4 regions of the Streptomyces sp. NPDC006691 genome follow, and region 1 is predicted to be linked to each of the others. Evidence: riboswitches for the same ligand, from Rfam matches in the RefSeq annotation. Region 1 holds a riboswitch; each other region holds the start of a gene.
The links. A riboswitch is a leader RNA that binds a small molecule or an ion and turns the genes downstream of it on or off. The one in region 1 is predicted to bind cyclic di-AMP.
Positions count from the first base shown of each region.

Region 2: another riboswitch for cyclic di-AMP. It lies ahead of ACFYNP_RS28300 (transglycosylase family protein); the one in region 1 lies ahead of ACFYNP_RS15095 (C40 family peptidase).
Region 3: another riboswitch for cyclic di-AMP. It lies ahead of ACFYNP_RS21430 (M23 family metallopeptidase); the one in region 1 lies ahead of ACFYNP_RS15095 (C40 family peptidase).
Region 4: another riboswitch for cyclic di-AMP. It lies ahead of ACFYNP_RS30725 (M23 family metallopeptidase); the one in region 1 lies ahead of ACFYNP_RS15095 (C40 family peptidase).

Region 1 is NZ_JBIAGW010000005.1:403,415-406,712, forward strand. It holds gene ACFYNP_RS15085 (ATP-dependent Clp protease proteolytic subunit) at 1-419, shown strand, start outside; gene ACFYNP_RS15090 (hypothetical protein) at 426-734, shown strand; cyclic di-AMP (ydaO/yuaA leader) riboswitch at 1,049-1,244, shown strand; gene ACFYNP_RS15095 (C40 family peptidase) at 1,249-1,722, shown strand; gene ACFYNP_RS15100 (ATP-binding protein) at 1,857-2,291, opposite strand; gene ACFYNP_RS15105 (helix-turn-helix domain-containing protein) at 2,526-3,298, shown strand, end outside.
Region 2 is NZ_JBIAGW010000015.1:152,553-155,850, forward strand. It holds gene ACFYNP_RS28290 (cytochrome P450) at 1-897, shown strand, start outside; gene ACFYNP_RS28295 (transglycosylase family protein) at 1,041-2,069, shown strand; cyclic di-AMP (ydaO/yuaA leader) riboswitch at 2,327-2,495, shown strand; gene ACFYNP_RS28300 (transglycosylase family protein) at 2,499-3,203, shown strand.
Region 3 is NZ_JBIAGW010000009.1:184,979-188,276, forward strand. It holds gene ACFYNP_RS21420 (HPr family phosphocarrier protein) at 1-67, shown strand, start outside; gene ACFYNP_RS21425 (GntR family transcriptional regulator) at 333-1,010, opposite strand; gene ACFYNP_RS21430 (M23 family metallopeptidase) at 1,193-1,957, opposite strand; cyclic di-AMP (ydaO/yuaA leader) riboswitch at 1,971-2,130, opposite strand; gene ACFYNP_RS21435 (M16 family metallopeptidase) at 2,356-3,298, opposite strand, start outside.
Region 4 is NZ_JBIAGW010000019.1:22,646-25,943, forward strand. It holds gene ACFYNP_RS30720 (aldo/keto reductase) at 1-30, opposite strand, end outside; gene ACFYNP_RS30725 (M23 family metallopeptidase) at 266-1,339, opposite strand; cyclic di-AMP (ydaO/yuaA leader) riboswitch at 1,350-1,490, opposite strand; gene ACFYNP_RS30730 (PP2C family protein-serine/threonine phosphatase) at 1,890-3,011, opposite strand.

The sequences.
Region 1 (3,298 bases):
TCAACTCCCCCGGCGGCTCGCTCACCGCGATGACCGCGGTCCACGACACGATGCGGTTCGTCACCTGTGACGTGCGGACCTTCTGCCTGGGCCAGGTGGGCTCGGTTGCCGCGGTGCTGCTCGCGGCCGGCACCCCCGGCAAGCGGGCCGTGCAGCCCGGCTCCCGGGTGCTTCTGCGCCAGCCGTCCATCGAGGAACCGATGCGGGGCCGGCCCTCCGATCTGGAGCTCCAGGCGGCCGAAGTCCTGCGTGGGCGGGCCCTGTTGACCGGTCTCCTGGCGCGGTACACCGGCAAGGACGCCGAGCGGGTGGCCGCCGACATCGAGCGGGACGTGGTCTTCGACGCCGCGGGGGCCGTGGCGTACGGACTCGCCGACCACGTGCTCGAAAGCCGCAAGACGTCCCGGCACGGCAGGTGAGGTGCCGTGCTGCCACCGGAGCTTCCGCCGCTGCCCGCGCTCACGCGCGCCGAGGCCGAGTTCATCGACTCCTATCTCGCGGTGGTCGATCTGCTCGGCCGGATCAACCCGGCCCACGGCCATGACACCTACGGAGCCCTACGGGCGGCCCAGGCGCTGGTGGTCCGGGCCGCCGAGCTCAAGGACGCCCTCACGCTGATGCACGCGCGGGGCGAGACACGGGTGTACGCGCCGACGCTGACGCGGGCACTGCGCGTGCTGGACGGCGAACGGCGCGCGGGACGGCTCGCGGTCCCCCCGCAGTCGACGCTGTGAGCGGGCCGGGGATACGCGACGCGCTCGAACACCGCGCGAAACGAACCAAACGGGCTACCCCCGTTCGGCTCACCGGCGGCACTTTTCCCTGACCCTTATGAGCCGCTTACGGCCCGTGACCGCCGTGCTGAAACGATCCTTCTTCGCAGGTACGAGGCTCGCCAAGCCCGTTTGGAGCAGCATGCATTCGCCCGTGTCCACCCGAATGGGGCACTCGTGAGGAGCCTCACAGAAAGCCGTTTCGGGCCGCAAATCCGACAGTCGGTGCGTGAAGATCCCTGAGACGACAAGCCCCCGCCACCGCGGCGGGGCGGTCCGGGCGGACGCCGAGTCCTGCCGCCGTTCCGGACGTCTGGTCGACAGGAGTGGACCGGCAGGAGTGGAGGACCCGATTTCTTCGGGGCGGCCGAGCCTTGGCCGTCCCTCGGGGTGAAGCCGTTCGCGCGGCCGGGCATCTTCGCCAGTCCGAACCCGACAGGTCATCCTTCGCAGGCGGTTTGACGAAGGGTTGCGCATGACCGCGCAGACACACGTCCCGTCCCTGACGGTCCGGCTCGGCACCGTCTGTGCCCTCACCCTCGCCATCACGGGCGGCACGACGCTGGCTCCGGGCGGCACGTCCGGGGCGAGCGCCGCGGCCGTGGCCTCCCGGGCGCTCCACGTGGCCGCGTCGAAGAAGGGATCGCCCTACCAGTACGGCGCCTCCGGCCCCTCCCGCTTCGACTGCTCGGGGCTCACGCTCTACTCGTTCAAGCAGGCGGGCCGCAAGCTGCCGCGCTCGGCGCAGCAGCAGTACAACAGCTCCCGGCATGTCACCGCGTCCGCCCGCAAGGCGGGGGACCTGGTCTTCTTCCACTCCGGAGGCAGCGTCTACCACGTCGGCATCTACGCCGGGAACGGCCGCATCTGGCACTCCCCCAAGACCGGCGCCGTGGTCCGCCTGGAGCGGATCTGGAGCAGCGCCGTCTGGTACGGGCGGGTGGGCTGACGCCCCGTCGGACGGTCCCCGGTGCGCGCCGGGCCCACCGGGGGCTCCCGGGCGCGCCTCGCGGACCTGACGGGCCTGACCGGGCCTCGGGCGGCCCGGGCCGCCTCACGGGCCCGACGGGCCTCGCGGGCCGGCTAGCCGCTCTGGACCGACGCCGTCCACGGCAGGGCGATCCAGACCGTCTTGCCGCCGTCCGCCGTGGGCGCGACCGAGAGCCGGCCGCCGGACTCGGCCGCGAGCCAGCGGATGATCACCATGCCCCGGCCGTTGTCCTGCTGAACGGCCGCGGGCAATCGTTTCGGCCAGCGCGGATGGCTGTCGGTGACGCCGATCCGCAGCTCTTCCTCGCGTTCCAGCCGGATGTCGACGGTGAACGTGGGCGACTGGCCGAAGGTGTGCTGGACCGCGTTGGTGGCGAGCTCCGAGACGATGAGCCGAACCGTGTCGGCGGCCTCGGCGCCGGAGGGCAGGCCCCATTCGGTGAGGACCCCGGCGACATACCGCCGTGCCGCGGAGACCGAGGCGGGGGCGCTCGGCAGAGTGACGGTTGCTTCGAGGTGGTCTGCCATGGCGACGCTGTCCCTTTCCCACCCGGACCGGCAGTTGACTCGTGGCGGAAGAGCGCTCGCGAAGACGACTACGGCCTCGGATTGTGCTTCGCGCCAGAGTGCCACTCATCGTGCCGGTCTCGGGTGCGATCCACCAAGATATGCATATATCTGTCGCTCAAAGCGGTGAACTGTCCGACGGCAGAGCGTATTTGGGCTCACACTTACCCATCGCCGGAGGCGAAGGAGGCCGTCATGGGGCATGGACCGGCGGTGCGCAGACGCAAGCTCGGCGAGGAGCTGCGCAAACTGCGCGATGCCACGGGGCTCACGAGCGGGGCGGCGGCCGCTCTGGTCGGCTGGCACCAGTCGAAGGTGAGCCGGATCGAGACCGGGCGCAGTGGTGTGAAACCGGCGGACGTCACCCGCCTCCTCGACGCGTACGAAGTCGGTGACCCCCAACTCCGTTCACTGCTTGAGGCGTTGGCGGACTCGGCGGGCGGCGGCGGGGCCGACTGGGCGCACGCCTATCGGGGCCTGCTGCCGCCGCAGTACCGCGACTTCATCAGCCTGGAGTCGCAGGCGCGTTCGGCGCGCACTCTGGAAACCTCGGTGGTGCCCGGCCTGTTGCAGACCCCGGCGTACGCGCGGGCGGTGACGCGGGCCGCGCTCCGGGGGCTGCCGCCGGACAAGGTGGACTCGCTCGTGGAGGTGCGGATCGCGCGCCAGGAGGTGCTGCGCGGAGACGCACCGCTGACACTGAGCGCGGTCCTGGACGAGGCGGTGGTGCGCCGGTGGGTGGGCGGCCGGGCCGCCATGCGGGAGCAATTGCGGCATCTGCTCGATATGGCCTCACTGCCGCATGTGCGGTTACAGGTCATTCCGTTCCAGCGCGGCGGCTATGTCGGGCTCACCGGCCCTTTCATTATGTTTTCATTTCCGGCCATTTCTGATCTGGATGTGGTTGTTATCGACCACTTGACGAGTAGCCTCTATCTGGAGCGGAGAGAAGACCTTGAGGCGTACAG
Region 2 (3,298 bases), on a different contig from region 1:
GTCGCCCAATTCGCGCCCCGCGTACAGGAGTTGACCGACCAGCTCATCGATGCGTTCGCGGCCAAGGGTGAGGCCGACCTCATTCACGACTTCGCTTTCCCGCTGCCCATCTACGCCATCTGCGATCTGCTCGGCGTCCCGCGCGAGGACCAGGACGACTTCCGGGACTGGGCGGGCATGATTATCCGGCACGGCGGCGGCCCCCGCGGGGGCGTCGCGCGCTCGGTGAAGAAGATGCGCAACTACCTCGCCGAGCTCATCCACAAGAAGCGCGAGAACCCGGGCGACGACCTCATCTCGCGGCTCATCGAGGCCAGCGACCACGGCGAGCACCTGACGGAGAACGAGGCCGCCGCGATGGCCTTCATCCTGCTCTTCGCCGGGTTCGAGACGACCGTCAATCTGATCGGCAACGGGGTCTATGCCCTCTTGCGCAATCCGGAGCAGCGCGAGCGGCTCCAGGCTTCGCTCGACGCGGGGGAGACCGGTCTGCTCGAAACCGGTGTCGAGGAGCTCCTCCGGTACGACGGGCCCGTGGAGATGGCCACCTGGCGGTTCGCCACCGAACCGCTGACGCTCGGCGGGCAGGACATCGCCGCCGGCGACCCCGTGCTCGTCGTGCTCGCCGCCGCCGACCGCGACCCCGAGCGCTTCGACGGGCCGGACACGCTCGATCTCGGCCGCCGTGACAACCAGCACCTCGGGTACGGGCACGGCATCCACTACTGCCTCGGTGCGCCGCTCGCCCGGCTCGAAGGGCAGACCGCGCTCGCGACCCTGCTGCGGCGCCTTCCTGACCTGCGCCTCGCGGTGGAACCTGGCGATGTGCGCTGGCGGGGCGGGCTCATCATGCGGGGACTGCGCACCCTGCCGGTCGAGTTCACGCCGCCGCGGTAAAGGGGCGTACCCAGGCATTGACTGACGGAACGTCAGGACTGTGACTTTTATGTGATCTCCAGTGCATCGACTTGTGACGGACGTTCGAGTACGGCTACGTTCACCGTTCATTCGGCTCAGCAGTCACACGGAAGGTCTTTCGCATGCGCTCCGGGAATGGACGGCATCGTCGACCCCGCCAGGCACCCGCCCTCGTCGTCGCGGCAGGAGTGACCGGATCGGCCATCGCGCTTCCGCTGCTCGCCGCGACCGGTGCGAACGCCGCGGACGCGAACACCTGGAACCAGGTCGCCGCCTGCGAGTCCGGCGGGATGTGGAGTGCCGACTTCGGCAACGGCCTGTACGGCGGGCTCCAGTTCTCCCAGGCCACCTGGGAGGCGTACGGCGGCAACGAGTACGCCCAGCGTGCCGACCTCGCCAGCCGCGCCCAGCAGATAGCCGTGGCCGAGAAGGTGCTGGCGGCCAAGGGGCCCCAGGCGTTCGCGAACTGCGGCAGCGGCGCGGGGCTCACCACGGGCGGCGGTTCGGCGGACGTGGACCCGGGTGTGCCCGACACGTCCGACAACACCCCCGCCCCCGTCCCGAGCGCTCCGGCGACCAAGACGCCCGGCGCCGACGCGAAGGCGCCGGGCACCCCGGCCACGGGCACGCCCGCGCCGGGCGCCACGCGGCCGGGCGGCACCGCCAAGTCCCCGGCTCCGTCCGCGTCCACCCCGGCGAGCCCGGGCAAGCACCGCGGGACGCCCGCGCCGGAGGAGAGCGCGGGCGCGACGCCGGACGCCACCGGCAAGGACGCCCCGGCGGGCACCGGCACGGACAGCCCGGCCGGGCGGACCGACCCGACGGGCCGGTCCGGCACGAGTGGTTCGAGCAATTCGGGCGACTCGTCCGATACCCGCGATTCCGGGCGGCACGCGTCCCGGGGTGACGGTGCCTCACGTGAGGTCGGCAACACCCCTGCGGCGAACGGCGGCTACACCGTCCGGCCCGGCGACAATCTCTCGGTCATCGCCGAGGCGAACAAGGTCCAGGGCGGCTGGCCCGCCCTCTACCGTGCCAACGAGCAGCTGATCGGCACCGACCCGAACCTCATCCTGCCTGGCCAGAGCCTGGAGTTGAAGGGTGCGACTGGGGCCTCGGCGACCCCGAACTCGGCACCGAAGCAGGGTTAGTTCGCGGGGCTATGTCCGTTTGGTGCAAGTGAGACATGGGTCTCTTCGCCCCAACTGGTGTGTCCCGTCTGCCCGGTCCGTCCGCCCCGCCCCTCACCTGCGGAAACATCCCTTCTGTGCCGGCAAGTAGGGGGGATTTCTCCCCGATGTGCGTCTTTGAACATTGGCGGGGCGTGTGTTTTCGTCGGACTCGCTCGTCACCGCGGGCCCCGTCGACCGAGAACGCCGAATCCTGCCGTCGGCCGATGGGAACAGTCGACGCTTATGCGCCGTAGGCAGGAGCGGGGGACCCAAGGTAAGTGCCGGGCAAGGCAGTTCACGCGACTGCCGAACCGGCTTGGGGTGAAGACGGGCGCATCGACGCTCGGCCGGGCAGCTCACGCCCGAACCCGACAGCTCACCTCGCAGGCGTCGGTGAGGAGAACTTCCATGCTGCTTTCCGGCAAGGGCAAGCACCGCCGCCCGTCCAAGGCCGTCCGTGTCGCCACGCTGGCCGGTGTCACCGGTGCCGCCGTCGCCGCTCCGCTCATGGCGGCCGGCAACGCCTCCGCCGCCTCCGTGCAGACCTGGGACGCCGTCGCCCAGTGCGAGTCCGGCGGCAACTGGTCCATCAACACCGGCAACGGTTACTACGGTGGCCTCCAGTTCTCGAACTCCTCCTGGGCCGCCGCCGGCGGTACCCAGTACGCCCCGCGCGCCGACCTCGCCACCAAGGGCCAGCAGATAGCCGCGGCCGAGAAGCTGCTCGCGATCCAGGGCCCGGGTGCCTGGTCCTGCGCCGGCGCCGGCAACCTGTCGTCCGGCGGCGCCAAGGCCGACGTCGACACCTCGGGCTCCTCCTCTTCCTCCTCGCACTCCGCGAAGCCCTCGAAGCCGAAGCAGCAGGCCCAGCCGCAGCAGAGGTCGCAGAAGTCCGAGCGCACCGAGTCCGCGCCGGCCAGCCGTGGCGAGCAGCGCAGCCAGCCGGTCCAGCAGGGCGACGGCGAGTACACCGTCAAGTCCGGCGACACCCTCGGCACCATCGCCACCGCCAAGGGAGTCAAGGGCGGCTGGCAGAAGGTGTTCGACCTGAACAAGGACATCGTCAAGGACGCGAACCTGATCTTCCCGGGTCAGAAGCTGCACCTGAGCTGAGTCCGCACCACCCCCTGATCGCCCCGGTCCGGCGCGCATTCCCCCGTACGCGCCGGGCCGGGGTTTTCGCTGTCACCCCGCGACCCGGGGCTGCT
Region 3 (3,298 bases), on a different contig from region 1:
CGCCGCGCTCGACCGGCTGGCCAAGCTGGTCGCCGAGGGCCTTGAGGAACTCCCCGAGACCGTCTGATCCGGTCGGCAGCACGCCGCCGGCAGTACACCGAAGGACCGCGGAACCCGCATGCGGGTTCCGCGGTCCTTTTGTCTTTCCCGTGAATTCCGGCGCGCGCCCATGAGGGCGCATCAACCGTCCCTTCCGGTGCGCGCCCATGCGAAGGAACGCGGGGCCGCCCCTTTCCGGACCGGACAATGCGGCTTTCCGCGCAGGGCAATTCGCTTTCCAGGCAGCGCGATGCGGCGCTTCCCGATCGCTTTCTTTGTATACGGCCCCGCCGTTAAGCGCGGGCACTCGCCGTGTTGACGGGATGTTGCGGAGTTCTCACGGGTGGCGCCGTGCGCAGCCGATGGGCGGAAAAGGACCGCTCGGCGTGCAGGGCCGTGAGCGCGCGGGCGCGTTCGGCGTCGCCGCGGGTCACCGCGTCGGTGATCGCGCCGAGTTCGGCCCACGCCTCGGTGGGACTCGCCGGCGACTCGACCGCGTACATCCAGGCCACCTTGTGCCGCAGCTGCGTGAGCATCGCGATGAGTCCGGGGCTCGCGGAGGCCTGGGCGAGCGTCTCGTGGTACCAGCCGCCGAGCGAGCGCAGATCCTCGCCCTGGCCGCGCCTGGCCCGGTCCTGACCCAGTCTCACCAGGCCGCGCAGCACCTTGAGATGGGCCTCGGTGCGGCGGCGCGCGGCCCGGGCGGCGGCCAACGGCTCCAGCAGGACGCGCAGTTCGAGGAGATCGGCGGCCTCCACGTCCGTCGGCTCGGCCACACAGGCGCCGGCATGTCTGCGGGTGGTCACGAATCCCTCGGACTCCAGGGTCCGCAGCGCCTCGCGGACCGGGACGCGGGAGACGCCGTAACGACGGGCCAGGACCTCCTCGGTGAGCCGGCCGCCGCGCTCGAAGACACCGGTGACGATGTCGTCGCGTATGGCCGTGCATACCGAATGCGCCGGAATGCGCATGGCGAACCTCCGCTTCATTCCCCGCGGAACGCGGTCGACCAAGGCTTTTTCGCGACCCTATTGCAGGCCGTGTTAATTCCGGGTGACGGGCCGGAACCAAGGGATATCTTTTGGCCAATGCCGAAGGCCCCCGGCTCGGTGCCGGGGGCCTTCGGGATGCGCGGGGGTGCGCCGGGGACGGCTCAGACGCCGACGCCGTGCGAGCGCAGATAGGCGATCGGGTCGATGTCCGTGCCGTACTCCGGCCCGGTGCGGGCCTCGAAGTGCAGGTGCGGGCCGGTGGTGTTGCCGGTGTTGCCCGACAGGGCGATCTGCTGGCCCGGTTCGACGGACTGGCCGACGGAGACCTGGATGACCGACAGGTGGCCGTACTGGGTGTACGTGCCGTCGTGCATCCGGATCACGATGTTGTTGCCGTAGGCGCCGCCGTCACCGGCCTCGACGACGGTGCCGAGACCCACCGCGTGGACCGAAGTGCCGATCCCCGCATGGAAGTCGATGCCGGTGTGGCTGCCGGAGGACCAGAGCGATCCGCCGGTCTTGTAGCCGGTGGACACATAGCTGCCGGATATGGGGGCCACGAACGTGTTGAGGCGCTTGCGCTCCGCCTCGCGCGCGGCGCGCTCCTTGGCCTCGCGCGCCTCCTGGGCACGCTGCTCGGCCTTGCGCTGGGCGGCGGCCTCGGCCTCGGCCTGCGCCCGCGCCTTCGCGACGGCCTGCTTCTGCGCGTCGGCCTGGGCACCCAGCTGGTCGGCGATCGAGTCGCCGATGACGATGGCCTGGCTGAGACCGGTGTCGGTGGTGCTGCCCGGGGCGGCGACGGCCGGGGAGGCGAGGGTGCCTACGACTCCGGCGGTGGCCAGGGTGGCGATGCCCGCGATGTTCGCGCTGCGGCGCGTCATGCGGCTGGGCGCGCGGTGCTTCCCGGTGGCACGGGTGAACGCCATGTAGCGGCGGTGTCCTTTCCTTCCATCTCGCCTACCGGGTTAGCTGACGGGTTCGGAGCAGGAAGGTCTCCTACGGGCTCCTCCGCGGGCGGAGGCGTCCGATTCACCCCAGGGACTGAGTGGGTCCCCGGCTCCCCTGGCTCGCGCCATCGGGGACTCGGCGATCACTGTCCGGTGCCGCGGCTGCGACGGGTGGTGACGGACAGCGGGAACGACGCTAAACGGCTCGTCTTTCAATCACCAAACACACACAGGTTTTTGTAGCGCACGCCACATGACAGACAGGCAACCTCCCCAATAAACCGGACATACGGGAGGACCCCGGCGGCGCGTCCGCCTCCGGGGTCCTCCGCGTCCTCATCCGTCCCGCGCCCCGCCCGGCGGGCCGGGGGCCTCAATCAGCCCGTGACGACGGTGACTTCGCCGATGCCGAGCGCCTTGACCGGCTCCGCGATCTGCGCCGCGTCGCCGACCAGGACCGTGACGAGCCGGTCGGCCGGGAAGGCGTTGACGACGGCCGCCGTCGCCTCCACGGTCCCGGTGTCCGCGAGCTGGGCGTACAACTGGGCCTGGTAGTCGTCGGGCAGGAACTGCTCGACCTGGTCGGCCAGCGTCCCGGCGACGGCCGCCGCGGTCTCGTACTTGAGCGGCGCGACCCCCACCAGGTTCTGCACGGCCGTCTCGCGCTCGGCGTCCGTGAGCCCCTCCGCGGCGAGCTTGCGCAGCACCTTCCACAGGTCGTCCAGGGCAGGACCGGTGTTCGGGGTGTCGACCGAGCCGGTGATGGCGAGCATCGAGGCGCCGCCGTCCGGACCCGAGCGCAGCACCTGGCCGAAGGACCGCACGCCGTAGGTGTAGCCCTTCTCCTCGCGCAGCACGCGGTCCAGGCGCGAGGTCAGGGTGCCGCCGAGGCAGTACGTGCCGAGCACCTGGGCCGCCCAGACCCGGTCGTGGCGGTCGGGGCCGATACGGCCGATGAGCAGCTGGGTCTGGACCGCGCCCGGGCGGTCCACGATGACGACCCGGCCCCGGTCGTCGGCGGTGATCGGCGGGACGGGGCGCGGCTCGGCGGTGTTGCCGGTCCAGTCGCCCAGGGTGTCCGCGAGGATCGCGTCGAGGTCGGTGCCCGCGAGGTCGCCCACGACCACGGTGACGGCCGTCGAGGGGCGCACGTACGCCTCGTAGAAGGCACGCACCGCGGCCGCGTCGATGGCGGCGACGGTCTCCTCGGTGCCCTGGCGGGGCCGGGACATGCGCGAGGACGCCGGGAAGAGCTCCTTGGCGAGCTGCTTGGCGGCGCGGCGGGCCGGGTTGGCCTGCTCGTGCGGGATCTCGTCGAGC
Region 4 (3,298 bases), on a different contig from region 1:
GGCGGAGCCGAGCGGGCGCAAGGAGGTCATAGCCCCCTAACCTCCGCCGCGGGCCCGCCTATTCCTACCCCTGGGGACCACCCTCCCACCGGTCGCCCGGGGTTGGTCGGCTCCGGACCCCAGAGAGGGGCCGGACCCCAGGGAGGCTCCGGGCCCCCAACCCCCGTTCGCGCCTCAGGGCAGCTCGTCCTCAAACGACTGCCAGGTGTTTATGCAGTCAGGCATTCAGGGGTTCAGGCATTCAGGGGTTCAGGGGTTCAGGCATTCAGGGGTTGAGCCCCTTCGACTGGAGCCAGGTCATCGGGTCGATGCCCGTACCGGACGGCGTGTGCACCTCCAGGTGCAGATGCGGCCCCGTGACGTTCCCGGTCGCCCCGACCCGCCCGATCACATCCCCCGTAGCCACCTTCTGCCCCACACTCACCGCGAGCGACGACTGGTGGCAGTACCAGAGCTCGCTCCCGTCATCGAGTTCGATGACCGTGCGATACCCGTACGCCCCCGCCCACCCCGCCGACTTGACCGTCCCGGAGTGGATCGCCTTCAGCGGCGTACCCGTCGGCGCGGCGAAGTCGAGGCCGGTGTGGTGGCCGGAGGACCACATTGAGCCGGCCTCGCCGAACGTCGAGGTGAGCGTGTACGAACCGACCGGCAGCGAGTAGCTGGCGGCGAGTTTGGCCAGCCGCTCCTCCTCCGCCTTCTTCGCCGCCGCGGCCTCCGCCGCCTCCTTCTCCGCGGCCGCCTTCGCCTCGGCCGCGTCCTGCTTGGCCTTGGCCTCTTCGGCCGCCTTCGCCGCCGCGGCCTTCTGCGCGGCCTCCTTCGCCTCGGCGACGGCCCCGGCCTTCTGCTGCGCGGCCTGCTGGAGGATCCGGGCGCGCAGCGCCTCGCCCGCGTCGGTGGCGCCCTGCTCGGCCTCGCTCGTGGTCAGGCCGGTCATGGTCAGCGGCGCGGCGGCGATCTTCTGCTCGGCCTGCGCGGCAGCGGTTGTGGGGCTGCTCGGGGTGTCGTGCGAGGCGACCAGCTCGCCGACGCCGGGCAGCGAGCCGAGGTGGGGCAGGTTCTCGCTGATGGAGTCGGGCAGGGATATGGAGACCGGCGGCTTGGCCTGCGCGGTGGCCATGCCGCCCGCACCGACGGCCGCGATGACGCCGACCCCGAGGACGGTGGAGCTGCGCGCGAGTCCGCCACGCTGCTTGGCGACTCTGTGTCTCCCCCGGACCGGACGTACGGACTCCTCGGTCGGGTCCCACTCCTCCCAGGTCTCGTTCTCGCCGGGTGCGTCCCCGTACAGGGAAACGGGAGGGAGGGGGGTGCCGAGGGCAGGCTCGCTGGACGCCACGGGGGGCGCTCCTTTCCTTCCTTCTCGCCTACCGGGTTAGCTGACGGGTTCGGAGCAGGAAGGTCTCCTACGAGCGCCCATGACGGACGTCCGATTCACCCCAAGTTGGTGGTTCCCCGGTTCCCCGAAGGGGATTCGGCGCAGGCGCGCGGTGCCGCCTTGGCGGCGGCTGGGACGACCGCGCTGCGTTATCGAACGTTAATAGACAGCGGGGGCGGATTCCAAGCCGTTCCCACTGATCATTAACGGCCAAGGCGTGGACTTAGTGCCCATTGCCAGGGCAAAACGGGCGAGTTGACGGCCTTTCAGAGTCGCTCGCGTCACACGCGTTTTCTGACGGTGTGTCAATTGTTATGCGCAGTGAGACCTTCCGGGCACCCACCGTGACGGCCCGGCGGAGCGCTCACCGGCCCCTCTCACGGCCGCCCGCCAGCCCCGCGCGCGACCGCTCACCGGACTCCCCCACAGCCGCCCACCGGACACCCTCACCGCCACTCGCCGGACACCCTCACGGCCACTCGCCGGACACCCCACGGCCGTTCGCCGGGCCTCACTTCACGATCGTCACCGTGCGCCGCCGGTCGGGCTGGCCCTCGGCCGGCCGGCCCACCGCGAGCAGCGCCATGTCGTCGCTCGTGCCGCCGCCCGTATAGCGGCGTACGTCGTCGACGAGCGCGTCCAGGACCTCGTCCGGGCCCGGGAAGATCGCGCCGCGGAGGCGGGTGGCGGGCTGGTAGAAGACGCCCGCCTCGTCGCGCGCCTCGGAGAGCCCGTCCGTGTAGAGCAGCAGCGTGGAACCGGGCGGGAAGGGGCGCACGTCCGAGCGGTCCGGCCACACCCCGAGGTCGGCCATGCCGAGCGGCAGCGCGGGCTCGCTCGGCACGAGCACGTCGAGGGACCCGTCCTGGTGGAGCAGGAACGGCTCGGGGTGGCCCCGGTTCACCAGGCGTACGGTGCCGTCGCCGCGCGGGATCTCGGCCAGCAGCGCCGTGGTGAACCCCTCGACCGCGTCGAGCCGGTCGCGCCGGGTGCCCTCGCGGGCCAGCGCCCGCTCCAGGCGCTGGGTCACCGCCTCCAGGGACGACTCCTGCTCGGCGGCCTCCCGGAACGCACCGATCACCACGGCGACGGCCTCCACCGCCTGGAGGCCCTTGCCGCGTACGTCACCGACGATGAGCCGGACCCCGTACGGGGTGTCCTGCACGGCGAACAGGTCCCCGCCGATGAAGGCGTCCGCCTGCGCGGCCTCGTACCGCGCGGCGACGTGGAGCCCGCCGATGCGGGACGCGGGCGTGGGCAGCACGGCCCGCTGCGCGGTCTCCGAGATGACGCGGGCGGAGGCGAGGCGCTCGCCGCTGCGGCGCAGGATGCGGTTGATGAAGAGGGCGAGCGCGCCCACCGTGAGCACGGTGAACAGCTCGCTCGCGCCTTCGCCGAGGTTGGGCAGATCATGTATGAACCAGAGCGCCACGACGGCGGCCACCGAGCAGAGGCCCACGGTGGCCGTGCCCCGGGCCGAGTAGAACGGCGCGGCGATGACCGGGGCACCCGCGAAGAGCGCGGCCGCGGTCAGGTCCGGCGGGGTGGAGGCATCGAAGACGAAGCCCACGATGACCAGTAGTACGGGCAGCGCCCGTACCAGGCGCCCTTCGCCCTCTGCTCGCTGCCGCACCCGTCCAGCCTGGCCCGTTTCGGCCCCGAAGGCGACTTGAGGCACCCAGGCGAGTGCCGGGCAGGCCGAGCGGCGGGCTGCGGGCGGTGCCGGGCCGCACTGCCGGGCCCTGGACCGGGCGGGGGCGGCCGGGTCAGTGGCGGCGGCAGCGGTGCGGGCCGGGGCGGCCCCGGGCGCAGCTCCCCCGGGTGTGCCGGTGATTGGCGGCCCGCTCGGGCACGCAGGGCAGCTCGACCCAGCCGCCCCGGTTCAGCCGGCATCCGTGGGTCGGAGCCGACATCCCGGCG